Hahella sp. HNIBRBA332: one gene and its partner. Each later gene encodes a partner of the first gene's protein in a complex. Links are inferred from orthologs where the notes say so. Each region holds a gene or a part of one and is shown in the gene's direction. Other genes may lie near its edges. The genes, in order: holA and dnaN.

Region 1 (9,291 bases):
TGATGTGGGGACGGCGCGAGCAGAACGAGGCGCCCGCCGTCGCGATGGAGCAGGCAGGCTAGCCCCTGCCTTCCTCATCCCCCTCTCCCTCAAGCTCCGGCTCGTATGGCCATCGGGAAGTAAGGCGCTGAAAATAAATACCCTGACACCGGTGACAGCTGTCGATATGCGAGGTTTCCACCAAACAAACCATCTTGCCGCACTGGTCGCATTTTAGTACGCCAGGGCAAGCGACCTCTCCTGCAACATAAGTTCCCGGATCATGGTGCAGTTGATAGTCCAGCTTTTCCAAATCCACCAGGGTTTTATCTGCGATAGATAAGAGTGCGCCGCCGATGCGTTGCTCAATCAGGTCAAGGTCAAACCGCAACCACTCACGCAACCCTTTACCAGTTTCTGCAACAAAGTGGTAAAGCTCTTTCATGTCGCGTTTGACGTAGGCTTCCAGGAGGTTCCATTCCTCCTTGGTCAGTTTCGCCAGCCCCTGCTCAAACTCAACAGCCTGATCAATCTCCTGCTTAACGGCCTCCCATGTCTTCACTTCAACATCAGCGAGAGATTTCTCAACGCGCTGCAGAATATTGTTGTACGCCTGCACGACATGTTCAGGCGCTTTATCCTCCTGCTTCATACCTTAACCTCCCGGATATGCGAGATCTTGTTTTCAACCCTACTCCAACCCTATCTGTAGTCAACACTATTAGGTTAGAATAAACGGCTTTCATGGCGGAAAGTCCGCCATTAACCCATTGTGTTTACACGCCCCAGCGCCTTGCCAACGCAGAGTCCATCAGTAAGGATTATGTCACGCTTGCAAGCCGACGTTTTTGATCCGGGGCGATAAACCTTAATTAAAGCGATCAGGCGAAAAAAGACGACCGATGGAAGAACTGTACCACCCGAAAAAAGTTGAGCAGGAAGCGCAAAAGTTCTGGGAAGAAACCGATGCATTCAAAGTGGACGAGGAGCCAGGCAAAGAGAAGTTCTACTGCCTATCCATGTTCCCCTACCCCAGCGGCAAGCTCCACATGGGACATGTCCGTAACTACACCATCGGCGACGTCATCTCCCGCTACCAGCGGATGCAGGGTAAGAACGTTCTCCAGCCCATGGGCTGGGACGCATTCGGTCTGCCGGCGGAAAACGCCGCGTTGAAAAACAACGTCGCGCCGGCCAAGTGGACTTACGAAAACATCGCCTACATGAAAAACCAGTTGAAGCTGTTGGGCTTCGGTTATGACTGGAATCGCGAGTTGGCCACTTGCCGCCCTGAATATTACAAATGGGAGCAATGGTTCTTCACCCGCCTTTACGAAAAAGGGCTGGTCTACAAAAAAATGTCCACGGTCAACTGGGATCCGGTGGACGAAACAGTATTAGCCAATGAGCAGGTTATCGACGGCAGGGGCTGGCGCTCCGGGGCCGTTGTAGAGCGTCGCGAAATCCCGCAATGGTTCATTAAGATCACGGATTACGCCGAACAACTGCTCAATGATCTGGACAAGCTGGAGAATTGGCCCGAACAGGTCAAAACCATGCAGCGCAACTGGATCAACAAGTCTGAAGGGGTTGAGTTCCACTTCAAGCTGAAAGACCACGATGGCGACCTGCTGGTATACACCACACGCCCTGACACCATTATGGGCGTGACTTACGTCGCTATCGCACCACAACACCCGTTAGCGCTGGAAGCCGCCGCCAATAATCCTGAGCTGGCGAAGTTCCTGGACGAGTGCAAAAACACCAAAGTCGCGGAAGCGGACATGGCCACGATGGAAAAGCGCGGCATGGACACTGGCTTTTTCGTTATTCACCCGCTTACAAACGAACCTGCGCCCATTTGGGTCGCTAACTTTGTTTTGATGGACTACGGTTCAGGCGCAGTCATGTCAGTTCCTGGTCACGATGAACGCGACCACGAGTTTGCGCTGAAATATGGCTTGCCCATCAAGCAGGTTATTTCCGTCATCGACGCCGACGAGATGGATATTCAGGAAAAAGCCATTACTGAAAAGGGCATCCTGGTCAACTCCGGTGAGTTTACCGGCATGACCTCTCAGGAAGCTTTCGATGCGGTTGCTGCAAAGTTGACCGCCATGGGAATCGGCGAGAAAAAAATCAACTATCGTCTGCGGGATTGGGGCGTATCCCGTCAGCGTTACTGGGGCGCCCCCATCCCCATGATGACATTGGAAGATGGAACAGAAGTTCCCGTACCTCTGGAAGACCTTCCCGTAAGGCTGCCGGAAGACGTGGAAATGGATGGCGTCAAATCCCCCATTAAAGCCGATCCCAACTGGAGCAAACGCAGTTACAACGGCCAGCCCGCCACCCAGGAAACCGACACCTTCGACACCTTTATGGAGTCTTCCTGGTATTACGCGCGCTTCTGCTGCCCCAACCTGGAGTCCGCCATGTTGGATCCTGCGGCCGCCAACTACTGGCTGCCTGTAGACTACTACGTAGGCGGGATCGAGCACGCCATTCTGCACTTGCTGTACTCACGCTTCTTCCACAAATTGTTGCGTGACGAAGGTTTGGTGGACAGCGACGAACCGTTCAAGAAGTTGCTGTGTCAAGGCATGGTGATCGCGGAAACCTTCTATCGCGAAGACCCGTCCGGTAAGAAAACCTATTTTAACCCTAAGGATGTCCGCGTTGAGATCGACACGCAGAGTAATCAGGCAAAGGCTTTCCTGATCGAAGATGGCCAGCCTGTCATCATTGGACCGAAGGAAAAAATGTCCAAGTCCAAGAACAACGGTGTTGACCCGCAAGAGTTGATTGATAAGTACGGCGCCGACACTGTTCGCTTGTTCACGATGTTCGCAGCGCCGCCGGAGCAATCTCTGGAGTGGTCAGAATCCGGCGTTGAAGGACAGCATCGATTCCTGCGCCGTCTGTGGAAACTGGTCCACACTCACGTTGAGAAGAAAGGGATCGCGCCCCTGAATGTGGCTGAGTTGAACGACACCCAGCGCACACTACGCCGGAAGACTCATGAAACCATCAAGAAGATGACGGATGAGTTTAATCAGCGCATGGCGATTAACACCGGCATCGCTATGGTAATGGAGTTATTGAACGAATTAAGTCGCTTCGAAGACGACTCTCCCCAAGGCTTGGCGGTTGTGCAGGAAGCGCTGGAGACGGCGGTATTAGTACTGGCTCCGATTGTCCCCCACATCAGCCACGGATTGTGGCGCGAGCTGGGACATGAGGACATCGTCATGAACGCTCCCTGGCCGAAACTGGATGAAAAAGCGCTGGAGAAAGACAGCATCGAGCTGGTCGTTCAGGTGAACGGAAAATTGCGCGCACGTATTCAGGCGGCGGCAAGCGCCAGTAAAGATGAGCTTGAGAAACTGGCGTTCGATGATGAAAACGTTCAGCGCTTCATGGAAGACAAGACCGTTGTTAAAGTCATTGTTGTACCAGGGAAACTGGTCAACATCGTGGTGAAGTAAAGCGATGCGAACCGGTATAAGACTACTCCTGGCGGGGGCGGCCAGCCTCCTCATCAGCGGCTGCGGCTTTCACCTGCGCGGCCAGATGGAACTCCCCCCTTCCCTCCAGGCGCTCAACTTGAGCTGCCCGGAGGGCGACGCCAGAGTGCTCTGCGGACAAGTTCGCGATCGCTTGTTGCAAGCCTCCGTCCAAGTCAGCGATGGAGGGACGGACGCTCCCACCCTGGCGATAGGGGGCGTTGAAAACAGCCGCCGCGCCGTGAGTCTGGACAGCAGCGCCAATGCCGCAGAGTATGAGCTTTCCCGCAAAGTCACTTTCAGCCTGAACGACGCACAGGGCGAGCCGTTGATTCAGCCAACGTCGCTACAGCAGTTCCAGTCTTACCAATATGACAAGCTCAGCGTGCTTGGCAAAGAAAAGGAAGAGAACAGCATCCGCGACGATCTGGACAAGCTTCTCGCCACAGAAATACTCAATCGTCTGGCGGTATATAGCGAGCGAGCTTCAACACCGGCGGCGAACTGAGCCTTTCTCATGCGCATTAAACCGGAGCAGCTGCAAAGCAACCTGAACAAACATCCCCCCGCCGTTTTTGTGGTGAGCGGAGATGAACCGCTGTTGCGCCAGGAAGCCTGTGACGAGATTCGCGCCTACAGCCGTAAGCAAGGGTTTAGCGAGCGTATCGTCTTTCACACGCCCAAGAACTTTGACTGGAGCGCTCTTGATGAGCACACCCAGTCTTTCTCCCTCTTCGGCGAAAAAAAGCTGCTGGAAATTCATCTGGATAGCTTGCCAAACGATGGTGGAAAAAAGCGTCTCGCCGCCTTTAGCGAAAACCCACCCGAAGACTGCCTGATGCTGATCATCAGCGATCGCATTGAGTCCTCTACCCTTAATACAAAATGGTTCAAGTCAATTGAAACACACAGCCTTCACGTCCAGGTATGGCCGATCAGCCATGATCAATTACCCAACTGGATAAATCAGCGCCTGCACAAATTAGGATTCACTCCTACATCCGGCGCTGTAAAGGCATTATGCGACCATGTTGAGGGCAATTTACTGGCGGCCCGGCAGGAGATGGAGAAACTGCGTCTATTGTCCGACGACGCCAATCTGGACGAAGAGCAAGTCCTGCGCGGAATATCCAACAGCAACAAGTTCACCGTATTTAATCTGGTGGACGCCTGTCTGGAGCGAAACCCGAAGCAGGCGCTGAAAGTCCTGCAAACGCTGCAAGCGGAGTCCTTCGAACCCACCATAGTGCTTTGGTCATTAGCCCGTGAAGTGCGCCTGATCGCCAAACTCTACAAGCACTCGCAAACCTCCCAGGGCCTGGAGCAGGCGTTACAGAAAGAAAGGGTTTTCAAGAATCGCTGGGTCCTGTACAAACGCTTCATCCCTCGCTTTAACGCCGCCCGACTTCGAAATATTCACCAGGCCTGCCAGACCGCTGATAGATCCATAAAGGGCTTGGATAGCACGCCTGTTTGGTCTACCCTGACTTACGCTGCATTGGAGCTGGCGGGCGCAGGATTATCTGCGTCCTGACCGAATACCCATCACTGAAAAGCCACCACAGGTTGATGCAGATCAACCATTTAACGCCATTGCTGTCTATGATTAATGGAACTTAAATCATCGGGAGAGATGAAGCATGAGCACACTGCAAGACGAGATCAAAAGACTAAAAGACTCACTCAAACAGGAAAGGGACGAGTTACGGCTACAGCTGAATCTAGCCAAGGCGGAAGTCCGGGACGAGTGGGAGGATCTTGAAAAAGAGTGGGATAAGTTTGTCGGCAAACTACAGCAGGCGGGCCAGGAAGCGGGCCAAACCGGCAAGGAAGTCAGTGAAACCGCAAAAAAAATGGGCGAAGAGTTACGTAGTGGCTACAAACGAATAAAAGATCGTCTCAAGTAACCTAGTTCAGGGTTAACGCCCTCCACTCAGTCACCACCGACTTCCTATCATCAGAAGCGGCCCTGTTTACACTGTACTTTGCTGACAATTTGTAATATAGGTGTAAATGGGTCCGCTTAGCCCTGACCATGTCAGCGGCCCTGCGTATCACCGAATAAAAACAATCAGATTACGGATCCGCAAATGAGGAACACAGTCACCGTCCTACTTGGTGTTTTCATGGCGGGCTTGCTTAACGTCACCCATGCCCAAACCAAATTCAATGACCCCAAACAGACACTCAAGGAAGAATTCTGGGGCAAACTGTACGCAGATGGCGGCAAGACTTTCTTTTGTAAAAAAGAATTTACCAAAAAAAGCATCCTGGTCACCGAAAGCTACATCTACTCGACACTTTGGATCAGAGACAACCTGGAGTGCGGCACACCTCGACAATGCAGAGAGAACAACGAGGAATATCGCCGTATGGCCTCTGATCTGCATAACATCTATCCAGAAGACGCACGCTTTGAACTGGAGCGCCGCGCAGCCAAATTCGAAGAGTTAGGCAATGAAGTCAAAGCCAATGAGTGCGGCATTCGTCAGGTATTCGGCATTATTGACCCTCCTGACGATATAAAAGGCGACATCGCCCGAAGCCTTCTTTATATGCACACCACCTACAATCTGCCTTTATACGGCAATCTGGACCAACTGAAACGCTGGTCCCGCGCCGACCCTCCCACTCCCGAGGAGATAGCACGAGATATGCAGATTCGCGAACTGCAAGGCAACAGCAACCCCTTTATCACACATCCCGAGTCCGCCGACCAAGTCATGCTGAACCGCTGACTTTTCTCTACAGCAGAACGCATGTTTGAAATCAGACGACCACAAAAAAGCCCGCATTGCGGGCTTTTTCTTTTAAGGTTGACCCATCCTGAATAGAGTTGACGCCTATTTCAGGACTAGACAGGTTATTCCTCAGAGCGGCTTAGAACTGCTCTACATCCAGCGCCATCATATCGCCGCTACCGGACTTGATGGACTCCGCCAGAGAAACTGTACGCGGCAGGAGTCGACGGAAGTAAAAGCGAGCGGTTTTCAGCTTGGCGTCATAGAAACCAGAGCTATCGCCAGCTTGCTTCTCAATCGCCACTTTCGCCATCATTGCCCAAACGTGAGCAAATGCAACATATCCGAAAAGGTCCAGGTATTCGACACTGGCTGCGCCTACAGCGTTAGGATCGTGCTCAACCGTCTCCAGCACATACTCCGTCACATCTGATAAGCGCTCAAAGACAGCCGCCAGCGGCTCTACGAACTCCTGCAGTTCGCTGTGATCGCGATTGGCTTCAATAAAGTCGGCCACTTCGCCAGCATATAACTCAACGAATTTACCGCCGTTCATGGCCACTTTACGCCCCATAAGGTCAAGCGCCTGAATACCGTTAGTGCCTTCGTATATCTGCGCAATGCGCACATCGCGCACCAACTGCTCCTGCCCCCATTCGCGAATATAGCCATGGCCGCCAAACACCTGCTGACCAAGCACGGTGCTATCCAGGCCGCGATCCGTCAAAAACGCCTTGGCGACCGGCGTCAACAGAGCAACCATCGCTTCAGCGTGCTGCTTCGCAGCGGCGTCGTCAGAGTATTTGGAGATATCCAGATACTTCGCCACATAGGTGGAGAACGCCCGGCTGCCTTCAATCAGAGCGCGCATGGTCATTAACATCCGACGCACATCTGGATGCACAATAATAGGATCAGCGGCTTTGTCCTTGGCGACCACGCCTGTGGCGGAGCGCCCCTGAATACGGTCTTTCGCATACTCAACCGCATTTTGATATGAACGTTCAGCCGCCGCCAAACCTTGCACGCCAACACCAAGGCGCTCGTAGTTCATCATGGTGAACATACAAGCCAAACCTTTATTCGGCTCGCCGACCAACCAACCCTGCGCGCCGTCAAAGTTCATGACGCAGGTAGCCGAAGCCTTGATACCCATCTTGTGCTCGATTGAGCCGCAAGACACCGCATTACGCTCGCCCACGCCACCGTCTTCCGTCACCTTGAACTTAGGCACCAGGAACAGAGAAATGCCTCTTGAACCTGCTGGAGCATCAGGCAATTTCGCCAAAACCAAGTGAATGATGTTTTCACTCAGATCATGCTCGCCGCCAGTAATGAAAATCTTGGTGCCGGAGATGGCGTAAGAGCCGTCGCCATTGGGTTCAGCCTTGGTTCTGATAATGCCAAGGTCCGTGCCGGAGTGCGGCTCGGTCAAACACATAGAGCCGGCCCATACGCCGGAATACAAGTTAGGCAGATAAGTTTGCTTGAGCTCTTCGCTTGCGTGAGCATCAATCGCCAAACAAGCGCCCGCCGTCAGCATAGGATACAGGCCAAAAGAAATATTTGCGGACTGCACCATCTCTTCAACTTGGGCGCCCAGCATCTTCGGCATACCCATACCACCGAAGTCAGGGTTACCGCCCAACCCACACCAACCGCCTTCAATAAACGTGCGGTAAGCCTCCTGGAAGCCTTTTGGCGTGGTAACTACTCCCTCATTCCATTGGCAACCTTCTTCATCTCCGCTCCGATTGAGAGGCGCCAGCAAAGAAGACGCTATTTTAGCGGCCTCCTCCAATATGGCGTCCGCAGTATCCGGGTCAACAGTGTCGCGCGCGCCCGGCAAACTGAGCCAAAGTTTATCGGCTTCAAACACTTCTTTGAGTAGAAACTGCATGTCACGAAGCGGCGCAGAATAATCAGCCATGGTTACTCCCTCGAGCTAAATCGCTTTGTCTGAATGAATGTCTTTCTGTTTGTGCTTATTGTCGCGCTATTATCTGGCTATTACGAATCCGGCTACATACCGGTTCGCACCAGTATGTAAAAAAGCCCGCAACAGCGGGCTTATTTTGTCCCTATACGGAATCAGAACGCAAAGTTTTCCACTTCCATATCCATCATGCAGGCAGCGCCGTTGAGTGCGGACTGTGCGTGAGACAGAGTGCGAGGCAGGATGCGCTTGAAGTAGAAACGCGCAGTTTGCAGTTTCGCCGTGTAGAAACCAGTTTCCGTGGTTCCTTCCGCCAGCTTCTGTTGCGCCACCAGCGCCATGCGCGCCCAGAAATACGCCAGCACGGCATAGCCGGAGTACATCAAGTAGTCAACAGAGGCGCCACCCACTTCATCGCGGTTCTTCATCGCCGCCATACCAATCTTCATGGTGAGATCGCCCCACTCTTTGTTCAGCTTGGCCAACGGCTCAACAAACTCGTTCATATCCGCGTTTTCCCCCTGCTCTTTGCAGAACACGTGAACCAGCTTGGTGAAGCGCTTCAGAGATTCACCCTGAGTCATCAGAATTTTGCGGCCCAGCAGGTCAAGCGCCTGAATGCCAGTGGTGCCCTCGTACATCAATGCGATACGCGTGTCGCGCACGATCTGCTCCATTCCCCACTCGGAGATAAAGCCGTGACCGCCATAAACCTGCATACCCAGGTTAGCGGATTCATAACCGATTTCGGTCAGGAACGCTTTGGCGATAGGAGTCAGGAAGCCCATCATTTCGTCCGCTTCATTGCGCACTTCTTCAGTCGCGCCATGGTGAACAAAGTCGCCTTGCACTGCAGTGTAATAAATCAGAGCGCGCGAGCCTTCAGTAAACGCCTTTTGCGTCAACAGCATACGACGTACGTCAGGATGTACGATGATAGGGTCGGCAGGACCGTTCGGATTCTTCACGCCAGACAAGGAACGCATCGCCAAACGGTCTTTTGCGTAGGTCAAAGCGCCCTGGAAGGACAGTTCAGACGCGCTCAAGCCTTGGATAGCGGTTCCCAGACGAGCAAAGTTCATGAACGTGAACATGCACGCCAAACCTTTGTTCTCTGGCCCGATCAGAT
Region 2 (9,436 bases), 5.5 Mb from region 1 along the record:
TATGGTGAAAGCATTACAGCTGAATGCTTTCAACGACTTCAAGCGCCTGTATCGATCTGTTGATGCGCTGCTGATTGATGATATTCAGTTCTTCGCACGTAAAGAACGTTCCCAGGAAGAGTTTTTCCATACCTTTAATGCCTTGTTGGAAGGTGGTCAGCAGATGATTCTGACCTGTGACCGCTATCCAAAAGAGATCGACCATATGGAAGAACGTCTGAAGTCTCGCTTCGGTTGGGGGCTGACGGTGATGGTCGAGCCGCCTGAGTTGGAGACCCGGGTGGCGATTTTGATGAAAAAGGCGGAGCAGGCGAATGTTCACCTGAGCAGTGAATCCGCTTTCTTCATTGCGCAAAAAATCCGCTCTAACGTTCGAGAATTGGAAGGCGCATTGAAGTTGGTGATTGCCAATGCGCACTTCACTGGGCAGGAGATCACGCCGGCGTTTATTCGCGAATGTTTGAAGGATCTGCTGGCGCTGCATGAGAAGCAGGTCAGTATTGATAATATCCAGAGAACGGTGGCTGAATATTACAAAATCCGCGTTGCGGATATTTTGTCAAAACGTCGCACCCGCTCAATTACCCGTCCAAGACAGATGGCTATGGCGCTGGCTAAGGAATTGACCAATCACAGTTTGCCTGAAATCGGCGAAGCGTTTGGGGGGCGGGACCACACTACCGTTTTGCATGCCTGTAAGGTAATGATTGAACTTCAGCAAAGCGATCCCACTCTGCGGGACGATTATCAGAATTTTATGCGCATGTTAACCAGCTAGTTAGGTTGAGGCATGCGCCGCCAGATTGATGGCGACAAAAAAATTTAGTTTAAAATAGCGATATTTTCAGTGATTTAAGAGTTTATAGAAACGGGATATTACATGAAGCTCACTATAACCAGAGAGGCGCTTGTCACGTCATTGCAAATGATTTCTGGGGTGGTTGAAAAACGCCAGACGATGCCTGTGCTCGCCAACGTATTGCTTGACGCCAGAGACGGAAAGCTGGTTATCACCGGCACAAATATGGAAGTGGAGCTGGTCGCGGAAATTAGCGACGTAAACATTGAGCATGAATCCAGAATCACCGTTCCCGCAAAGAAGTTCACAGATATCTGCCGCGCCCTACCCGAAGGCGCAGCGATTGGTATTGAGCTGAAAGACGGGCGTTTGAACGTACGCTATGGCAGCAGTCATTTCATATTGTCTACATTGCCTGCGGAGCACTTCCCCAATGTGGAGGAAGAACCTGAAAGCGTGAAAGTCACGTTGCCGCAAAGAGAGCTTAAGCGATTGATTGATGCAACCTCCTTCGCCATGGCCCAGCAGGATGTTCGTTATTATTTAAATGGCATGTTGATGGAATTGGATGAGCAGGGCCTGCGCGCTGTCGCAACCGATGGCCATCGTCTCGCCCTCGCCAATGTGTCCCTGCAAACCGGCGTTAGTGAAAAGCGACAACCTATCGTGCCTCGTAAGGGGATTTTAGAGCTGGGCCGTCTTCTTAGTGATACAGATGAGTCCTGTACCCTGGTATTCGGCGATAATCATGTGCGGGCCAGCGTAGGGCATTTTACTTTCACCTCTAAGTTAATCGATGGAAAATTCCCTGATTATCAAAGAGTTATCCCAAGATCTGGGGATAAGGTGATGATCGCAGACAGGGTCCTGTTGAAAGGCGTTTTGTCGCGCGCGAGTATTTTGTCACACGAAAGTATTCGGGGCGTTCGCCTGCAGTTCGAAGACGGCCTGTTGAAAGTATTTGCGAATAACCCGGATCAGGAAGAGGCGGAGGATAGCCTGGAAGTGGAATACCCGCATGAAGCTTTGCAAATTGGCTTCAACGTGGGCTACCTGATTGACGTGCTTAACGCACTGGACGATGAGCAGGTCAAAGTGACGCTTTCCAATGCGAATAGCAGCGCGTTGGTGGAAGGCGTTGATACCAGAGATGCTGTGTATGTCGTCATGCCTATGAGGCTATAGTCAGGCAAACTGACAGCGCCGTGAACCTGTTTGAGTTCGAAAGGTCGCGGCGCGTCGCCCACTTGAGTATGACGTTCGGCAAGGATGAATCGCCCCTGAATGCAGACAGAGTTTGAATCTCAGAGAGAGTGGAAAAGCTTATGGGAAAAATTGTTAACGCAGTAAAGGGAGCCGCCAGGATTGGTCAAACGGCGGCAGTCATATCCAAGGTTGGCCTTGGCTGGCTGAAGGGAAATCGCGCACCTGCGCCAAGGCTTTTGCGACAGACTTTTGAAGAGCTGGGCGCTACTTATATTAAGCTGGGCCAATTTATCGCCAGCTCACCAACGTTTTTCCCAGCAGATTATGTTGAAGAGTTTCAACTGTGTTTGGATAAAACCAAGCCGCTGCCCTACTCGCAAATTGAGAAAATCCTGAAGGAAGAATTCAAGCGGCCGCTGCAGTCGATATATTCGCATATCGATACTAAACCGTTGGCTTCCGCATCCATCGCTCAGGTTCACGCCGCCCGTCTGGTGACGGGAGAAGATGTGGTCATTAAGGTGCAGAAGCCCGGCGTTCGCAATGTCCTGCTGACGGATTTGAATTTTTTGTATGTTGCGGCGCGTGTGGTTGAATATTTGGCGCCAAAGCTGTCTTGGACCTCACTATCGGGCATTGTGGAAGAGATTCAGCGAACCATGATGGAGGAATGTGACTTCTATCAGGAGGCAGTCAATCTCAAGGAGTTTAGAGAGTTTCTGGCGAATAGCGGCAATGATCAAGCGGTTGTGCCCACGGTATATGAGCAAGCCAGCACCATGCGGGTTTTAACCATGGAGCGTTTTTATGGCGTGCCTCTGACAGATCTGGAAACGATTCGCAAATATTGCCCGGATCCGGAAAAGACGCTGATCACAGCGATGAATACCTGGTTCGCCAGTTTGACCCAGTGCGACTTCTTTCATGCGGATGTTCACGCTGGCAACCTGATGGTGCTGGAAGATGGCCGCATCGGATTTATCGACTTCGGCATTGTGGGCCGCATTGGCGCCGGAACCTGGCAGGCGGTGTCTGACTTCATCACGGCGATAATGATGGGGAATTTCCACGGCATGGCTGACGCCATGTCGCGAATTGGCATCACGAAGACTCAATTAAGCGTGGATGATCTGGCGGCGGATATCGCAAACGTTTACAAGAAGATGGATGCGATGACGCCAGATATGCCGCCGACATATTACGACCAGCAGACTGGCGATGATGAAGTTAACAATATTCTGATGGATCTGGTGAAAATTGGGGAGCAGCACGGTTTGCACTTTCCCAGAGAGTTTGCATTGTTGCTAAAACAATTTTTATATTTTGACCGTTATGTACATGTACTGGCGCCAGAACTGGATATGTTTATGGACGAAAGGCTCAGCCTGATCCAATAACGGTGGTTCACTTGCGTAGTTAAAGAACCTAGCACATTGTTGTGTTAGGTTTTTTTTGTTTAAGGGGAAGTTGATGGATATCGTATCCGCGTTGACCTTGTTAATCGTGGTCATGGACCCATTGGGAAATATTCCTTTGTTCTTGAGTATTCTTGAGCGTGTAGACGTCAAGAGAAGAAAGAAAGTATTGTTCAGAGAGTTGTTGATCGCTTTGGCGATTCTGTTGGTGTTTTTATACTGTGGACAGTATTTGCTCAAGATATTCAGCCTGAGCAAGGAGTCTGTGGGCATCGCAGGCGCTATTGTGTTGTTTATCATCGCATTGCGCATGATTTTTCCCGCCAAAAGGGAATGGCTTGAAGATCTTCCCGATGGCGAGCCTTTTATCGTGCCTTTGGCAATCCCCTTTGTGGCGGGCCCTTCGGCGTTGGCGACGCTGATTCTGATTTCCACCCGGGAACCGGAAAGAATGATGGATTGGTCGATCGTGGTATTACTAGCCTGGTCTGTCACTGCGGTCACACTGATGAGTTCCACCTTTTTGTATAAGGTACTCCGTAAGCGAGGCATCATCGCCATAGAGCGTCTGATGGGGATGCTGTTGATCGCGGTTTCGGTGGAGATGTTCCTGACTGGTTTACAGCCTCTATTGACTAAATTGACCCACGTATCCTGACGCTGGACTGTTTGTATGGGTCTTAGCCGTATTGCATTCACCAACTTGCGTAATATCTCCAGTCTAAAGTTGGATACCTCTGCGAGATTACTGTTATTTCACGGGAATAACGGAAGTGGAAAAAGTAGTCTTTTGGAAGGCGTTTACCTGCTGGGACGGGGTGCGTCATTTCGCACTAAAGAACTGGATTACGCTGTTTCACATCTGTCCGATGAAATGGTCTGTTTTGGCGAGGCCGTTAATGAAGATGCAGGCAAGTCATTCCGCATTGGTGTTAGCCGCCAGAAGACAGGCAAGCTGACAAGGGTCAGGATCAATGGCGAGAGCGCCAGGACCTTGTCCGAGCTGGCGGCGGCCCTTCCTATATTGATTGTCACTCCCGATACCTTTGGGTTTATTAACGGAGGTCCTGGAGAGCGAAGGCGCTTTGTCGACTGGGGAGTGTTTCACGTGGAACACCAATTCAAAGTGGTTTGGCAGAACTGGCGCAAATTGCTATTGCAAAGGAATAAATTGCTGAAAAGTGGTAATATTAGCCGTTCTGAGTTAAGTGCATGGGACAATCAATACGTAGCGTATTCAGACGAGATAAGCCGCTATAGAGACGCTTATTTCGCTGAGTTGAAAGAAATTCTCATCGAATCTCTGAAAGAGTCCAGTGAACAAACCAGGGATATTGGCGACAAGCTGACGATTACGCTTAGCAACGGCTGGTATCAGAATGATGTCAATCACATGGAGCAATTGGCTTCGTCAGTCGAAAGCGACGTAAAAAAAGGATTTACGACTCTAGGCCCGCACCGGGCGGATATTAAAGTAAAGGTCGGTGGGGTTCACGCGAAGGAAGTGTTATCGAGAGGTCAACAGAAGACTCTGATAACTCACCTGTACTTATCACAATTGGAAATATTACGGCGGCGGACAAATCAAAGGCCCATTGTGCTGATTGATGATGTTGGAGCGGAGCTGGATACCGGAAATCAGGTAACACTGTTAACGAGAATGTTGGAGAAAGGGGCCCAGGTGTTTGTGACGGTCCTGGACAAACAGCAGTCAGAATATTTGTTCGGCCATTTTAATCAAGAATACGACACGCAAATGTTTCACGTGGAACAGGGTGCTGTCACCAAAGTCCACAATTAGCGTGTGACGGTTAGGAGAGATATATGTCCTCATCGGGAAATTATGATTCCTCAAGCATCAAAGTGTTAAAAGGCCTGGATGCGGTAAGAAAGCGTCCAGGTATGTACATTGGCGACACTGACGATGGCACCGGTCTTCACCACATGGTGTTCGAGGTAGTTGATAACTCTATCGACGAAGCCTTGGCCGGATACTGTAAAGAAGTGAAGATCACGATTCATGCCGATGAATCAATCACGGTTAGCGATGACGGCCGTGGCATCCCCGTCGATATCCACGAAGAAATGGGCGTTTCCGCCGCAGAAGTTATCATGACTATGCTGCATGCTGGCGGTAAGTTCGACGACAACAGCTACAAAGTATCCGGCGGTCTGCACGGTGTAGGTGTATCGGTAGTCAACGCGCTTTCAAAAGAACTACGCCTGACTATTCGCCGCGACAACAAAGTTCATGAGCAGGTATATAAGCACGGCGTACCGCAAGCGCCTTTATCTGTAGTTGGCGAAACAGACCGCTCAGGTACGGAAGTCCACTTCTTCCCTTCCGCAGAAACGTTTAACAATATCGAGTTTCACTACGATATTCTGGCCAAGCGCCTGCGCGAACTCGCCTTCTTGAATTCTGGCGTTAAGATCACGTTGCACGATGAGCGTTCTGCGAAAACAGAAACCTTCGAATATGAGGGTGGATTAAGAGCTTTCGTTGAGTATCTCAACCAGACCAAAAACCCAATTAACAAAGTTTTCCACTTTCTGAAAGAAAGAGAAGATGGCATCACTGTAGAAGTGTCACTGCAGTGGAATGACTCCTTCCAGGAAAACATTTTCTGCTTTACCAACAATATTCCTCAGCGTGACGGCGGCACCCACTTGGCTGGTTTTAGAGCCGCCCTTACCCGCTCTCTTAACAGCTACATCGAAAAAGAGAGCATGCTGAAAAAGACTAAGGTGGCTACCTCCGGCGATGATGCTCGCGAAGGTTTGACTGCGATTATTTCCGTTAAGGTTCCAGATCCTAAGTTCTCCTCTCAGACCAAAGATAAGCTGGTTTCCTCTGAAGTTAAGACTGCTGTCGAGCAGGAAATGAATACTCACTTCGCAGACTTCCTGGCGGAAAATCCCCAGGACGCGAAGAACGTAGTCAACAAAATGATCGACGCGGCTCGCGCTAGGGAAGCGGCCAGAAAAGCCCGTGAAATGACCCGTCGTAAAGGCGCACTCGATATCGCCGGATTGCCAGGTAAACTGGCTGACTGCCAAGAGAAAGATCCTGCTCTGTCTGAACTGTACATAGTGGAGGGTGACTCGGCGGGTGGTTCCGCCAAGCAAGGGCGCGACCGTAAAACTCAGGCTATTCTGCCACTGAAAGGTAAGATCCTGAACGTGGAAAAGGCCCGTTTCGACAAGATGCTGTCTTCCGCTGAAGTCGGCACTCTGATTACGGCTCTGGGTTGCGGAATCGGTCGTGAAGAGTTTGATGTGAACAAGCTGCGCTATCACAGCATCATCATCATGACGGATGCGGACGTGGACGGCTCCCACATTCGTACTTTGCTGCTGACCTTCTTCTTCAGACAGATGCGCGAAATTATTGAGAACGGCCACGTTTATATTGCAATGCCTCCTCTGTACAAGGTGAAAAGAGGCAAGCAGGAGCAGTACGTTAAAGATGAGAAAGCGCTTCAGCAGTACCTGACCCAGAGCGCGCTTGAGAACACTCAATTGTTTGTAAATCCAGAAGCTCCCCCCATTATCGGGACTGCGCTGGAGACTCTGGTGACGGATTACCGTACGGCGACAGGCGTCATTGAACGTATGTCCAGAGCCTATCCCAGGGGCGTGCTGAACCAGCTTCTCTATGTACCTCGTTTGACGCAGGAGCAACTCAAAGATAAAGGCGCCGTTGAAGCCTGGGTCGCTTTGCTTAACGAGAAGCTGGGCTATGACAACAGCACTGGCAACAACTACGTCATCAGTGTTGTGGAAGATGCGGAAAGAAGCCTGTTCTTGCCTCAGGTGGAATTGGTTCAGCATGGTGTGGACTATAAATACACCTTCAACCAGGACTTCTTTGGCTCCAGCTCTTACACCAACATTGCCGATATGGCCGAAAAACTGGACGGTCTGGTTGAGGCTGGCGCTTATGTGAAGCGGGGTGAAAAGACGCAGGCTATCGAGACCTTTGACGACTCATTAGTCTGGTTGATGAAGGAAGCCCAACGTGGCTTGAACATCCAGCGCTATAAAGGACTGGGTGAAATGAACCCTGAGCAGTTGTGGGAAACCACCATGGACCCTGCTGTGCGTCGCATGATGAAAGTTACCATCGAAGATGCGATCGCTGCGGATCAGATCTTTAACACTTTGATGGGCGATGATGTAGAACCACGTCGTGATTTCATTCAGACCAACGCTCTGTCTGTTATGAACCTGGACGTGTAAACTACTCCCCCTCTCCGTAATAAAAAGGGCTGCAATCGCAGCCCTTTTTTCACCATCGTTTGTTAGGCGTCCCATGAAAGCAGGCAGCTCTCCATCTCCTTCGGAGAACGAATCCGAATAAAGCGGATGTGAGCATATTGCGGATCTTTCATTATCGACAGGTATCTTTCGCGATTTTTCTTATAGGTAGTCATGGTCCAGAGGACGATGGAGTCCCTGCTGAACAGCTTGCGTAGTGATTCTTTATTGCCTGTGCCCGCCCAAAGTTCCTTTTTTGTGATGATACGGGCCAGTGCTCTTTTAACTGCCTGAAAGAGTGTGCGCGGGAAAGAGTAGTCTATCCAAACGACTATCTGCACTCTCTCCCATTTTAGCTGCGTTCTGCTGTTGTAATTACCGTCTAATATCCAGTCTTCCTGCTGCAGCGCCTGCGCAACCCGGGCGCTGAAGATCTCTTCTGGATGATTTCGCCAGTCGGGCCCCCAATACAGGGCGTCCATTTCTATATAAGGAATGTCGAGCTTTTCTGACAGCCTTTTACTGAAGGTAGACTTCCCACTGCCACTGGTTCCAATTACGTTAATTCTCATCTTCACTCCTTATATTCAGAAAAGCTTAAACAGGGGTGAAGCAACGCGGGGGCGACATTATAAAGTTCTCTGACTAAACGTATAGGTGCTGTGGCGGGGTTTTTTATAATGCCGAAAATATTCACAGTTAACACAGGTCAGGGTAATAAAAAGCGGCACATCAAGCCGCTTTGCATATGGGGGTTAACTGAGTTTAGCTACCAACTGTCGTGAGGGTCTTCGCCATTGGTAAGAGAGGTCATCATCTGACAGCCCCAGGATATTTCTTCCTGTGGAGACAGTTGGAATTGTCCCAGAGTCTCGAAACCCAGCTCCTGTAGTCCGGCGAATGATAAGCGTGGAAATGAACCGGTAACGCTTGAATGGCGGTTTATTTTCCATACATAGGGCGAGGGATTATTGGAAAAATACTGGTTCTGGTCGATCAGTGTTTCCTCTTCCATGATGGACTCCCGCTCTCCGTTCTTCTTGGCGTCCATGTGGATGAACAGATCATGGTAACTTTCTCCGTAATTATAAAAACGATTACCAATGATTTTGTTCTGACGTGTTTCCCATGGGGCTTCGATACGAGGCAACAGCACTCCCCTTTCGTCGACCAGGCGTGTGTCGAAGCGTTTGCCTACCCCTCGATCACTCCAACTTAAAGCTACGCTTCCGCCCTCTTTATCTGGATGCTCTTCAATAATGTTGCCTCTTACTTCCACATTCTGAGAGTTTGATAAGAACAACTGGCCGCCATAAACAGCGCCGTTGCGTCCCACAAGATTGTTCAGCATTTTCGCATCGAAACTGATCTCATGAAAAAGGCCGGCGGAGAGGTTGTCGAAAACTATATTCCACTGATAGATCGTTTGCTCGTTACTGACGTCGCTCCATAGCCCTGGGCCTTTATTATTAAAGACGCAGTTACGGGTGATTCGAAGTCCGTAAGAGTTGAGGAACTTACCGCCACCGCCTTCAAATTCCCAGTTTATGTACGCTTTGTTGTTGTCATATATGACATTGCCGTCGATTAACGAATGCATGGCGTACAAGGCGCCGATACCGAGATCTCCGTTCTCGTAGGATTGGTTGTAGCGCATGATGGTTTCCGCTCCCGCCCTGATGCCAATACTATGTGAACGCCTGACAATATTGTTCTCCACGCGCCAGCCAGCGGCGGGCCACTGACCGCCAATTGC

Evidence for each region.
Region 2: the proteins of holA (region 1) and dnaN are in contact, whole or in part, in a cryo-EM structure (PDB 8GIZ), measured with the Escherichia coli proteins. The link is inferred for Hahella sp. HNIBRBA332 from one-to-one orthologs.

What each region holds. Positions count from the first base shown.
Region 1 is NZ_CP132203.1:231,815-241,105, reverse strand. Bases 3,224-6,010 are described here. They hold holA (DNA polymerase III subunit delta), read left to right. Parts: upstream 3,224-4,002; coding sequence 4,003-5,019; downstream 5,020-6,010. Other genes in these bases: O5O45_RS01205 (endonuclease), read left to right, coding at 5,576-6,010; O5O45_RS01210 (hypothetical protein), read left to right, coding at 5,126-5,392; O5O45_RS01220 (LPS-assembly lipoprotein LptE), read left to right, coding at 3,472-3,993; leuS (leucine--tRNA ligase), read left to right, coding at 3,224-3,467. Also shown: lnt (apolipoprotein N-acyltransferase), read left to right, coding at 1-62; O5O45_RS01230 (zinc ribbon-containing protein), read right to left, coding at 59-631; more of leuS, read left to right, coding at 882-3,223; more of O5O45_RS01205, read left to right, coding at 6,011-6,223; O5O45_RS01200 (acyl-CoA dehydrogenase C-terminal domain-containing protein), read right to left, coding at 6,366-8,156; O5O45_RS01195 (acyl-CoA dehydrogenase C-terminal domain-containing protein), read right to left, coding at 8,318-9,291. UniProt on the Escherichia coli protein: Part of the beta sliding clamp loading complex, which hydrolyzes ATP to load the beta clamp onto primed DNA to form the DNA replication pre-initiation complex.
Region 2 is NZ_CP132203.1:5,729,692-5,739,127, reverse strand. The notes cover bases 1-2,932. They hold dnaN (DNA polymerase III subunit beta), read left to right. Parts: upstream 1-880; coding sequence 881-1,984; downstream 1,985-2,932. Other genes in these bases: O5O45_RS25340 (ABC1 kinase family protein), read left to right, coding at 2,125-2,932; dnaA (chromosomal replication initiator protein DnaA), read left to right, coding at 1-778. In the rest of the region: more of O5O45_RS25340, read left to right, coding at 2,933-3,402; O5O45_RS25335 (MarC family protein), read left to right, coding at 3,476-4,078; DNA replication/repair protein RecF, read left to right, coding at 4,094-5,221; gyrB (DNA topoisomerase (ATP-hydrolyzing) subunit B), read left to right, coding at 5,245-7,662; O5O45_RS25320 (P-loop NTPase family protein), read right to left, coding at 7,725-8,252; O5O45_RS25315 (right-handed parallel beta-helix repeat-containing protein), read right to left, coding at 8,450-9,436. UniProt on the Escherichia coli protein: Confers DNA tethering and processivity to DNA polymerases and other proteins. Acts as a clamp, forming a ring around DNA (a reaction catalyzed by the clamp-loading complex) which diffuses in an ATP-independent manner freely and bidirectionally along dsDNA.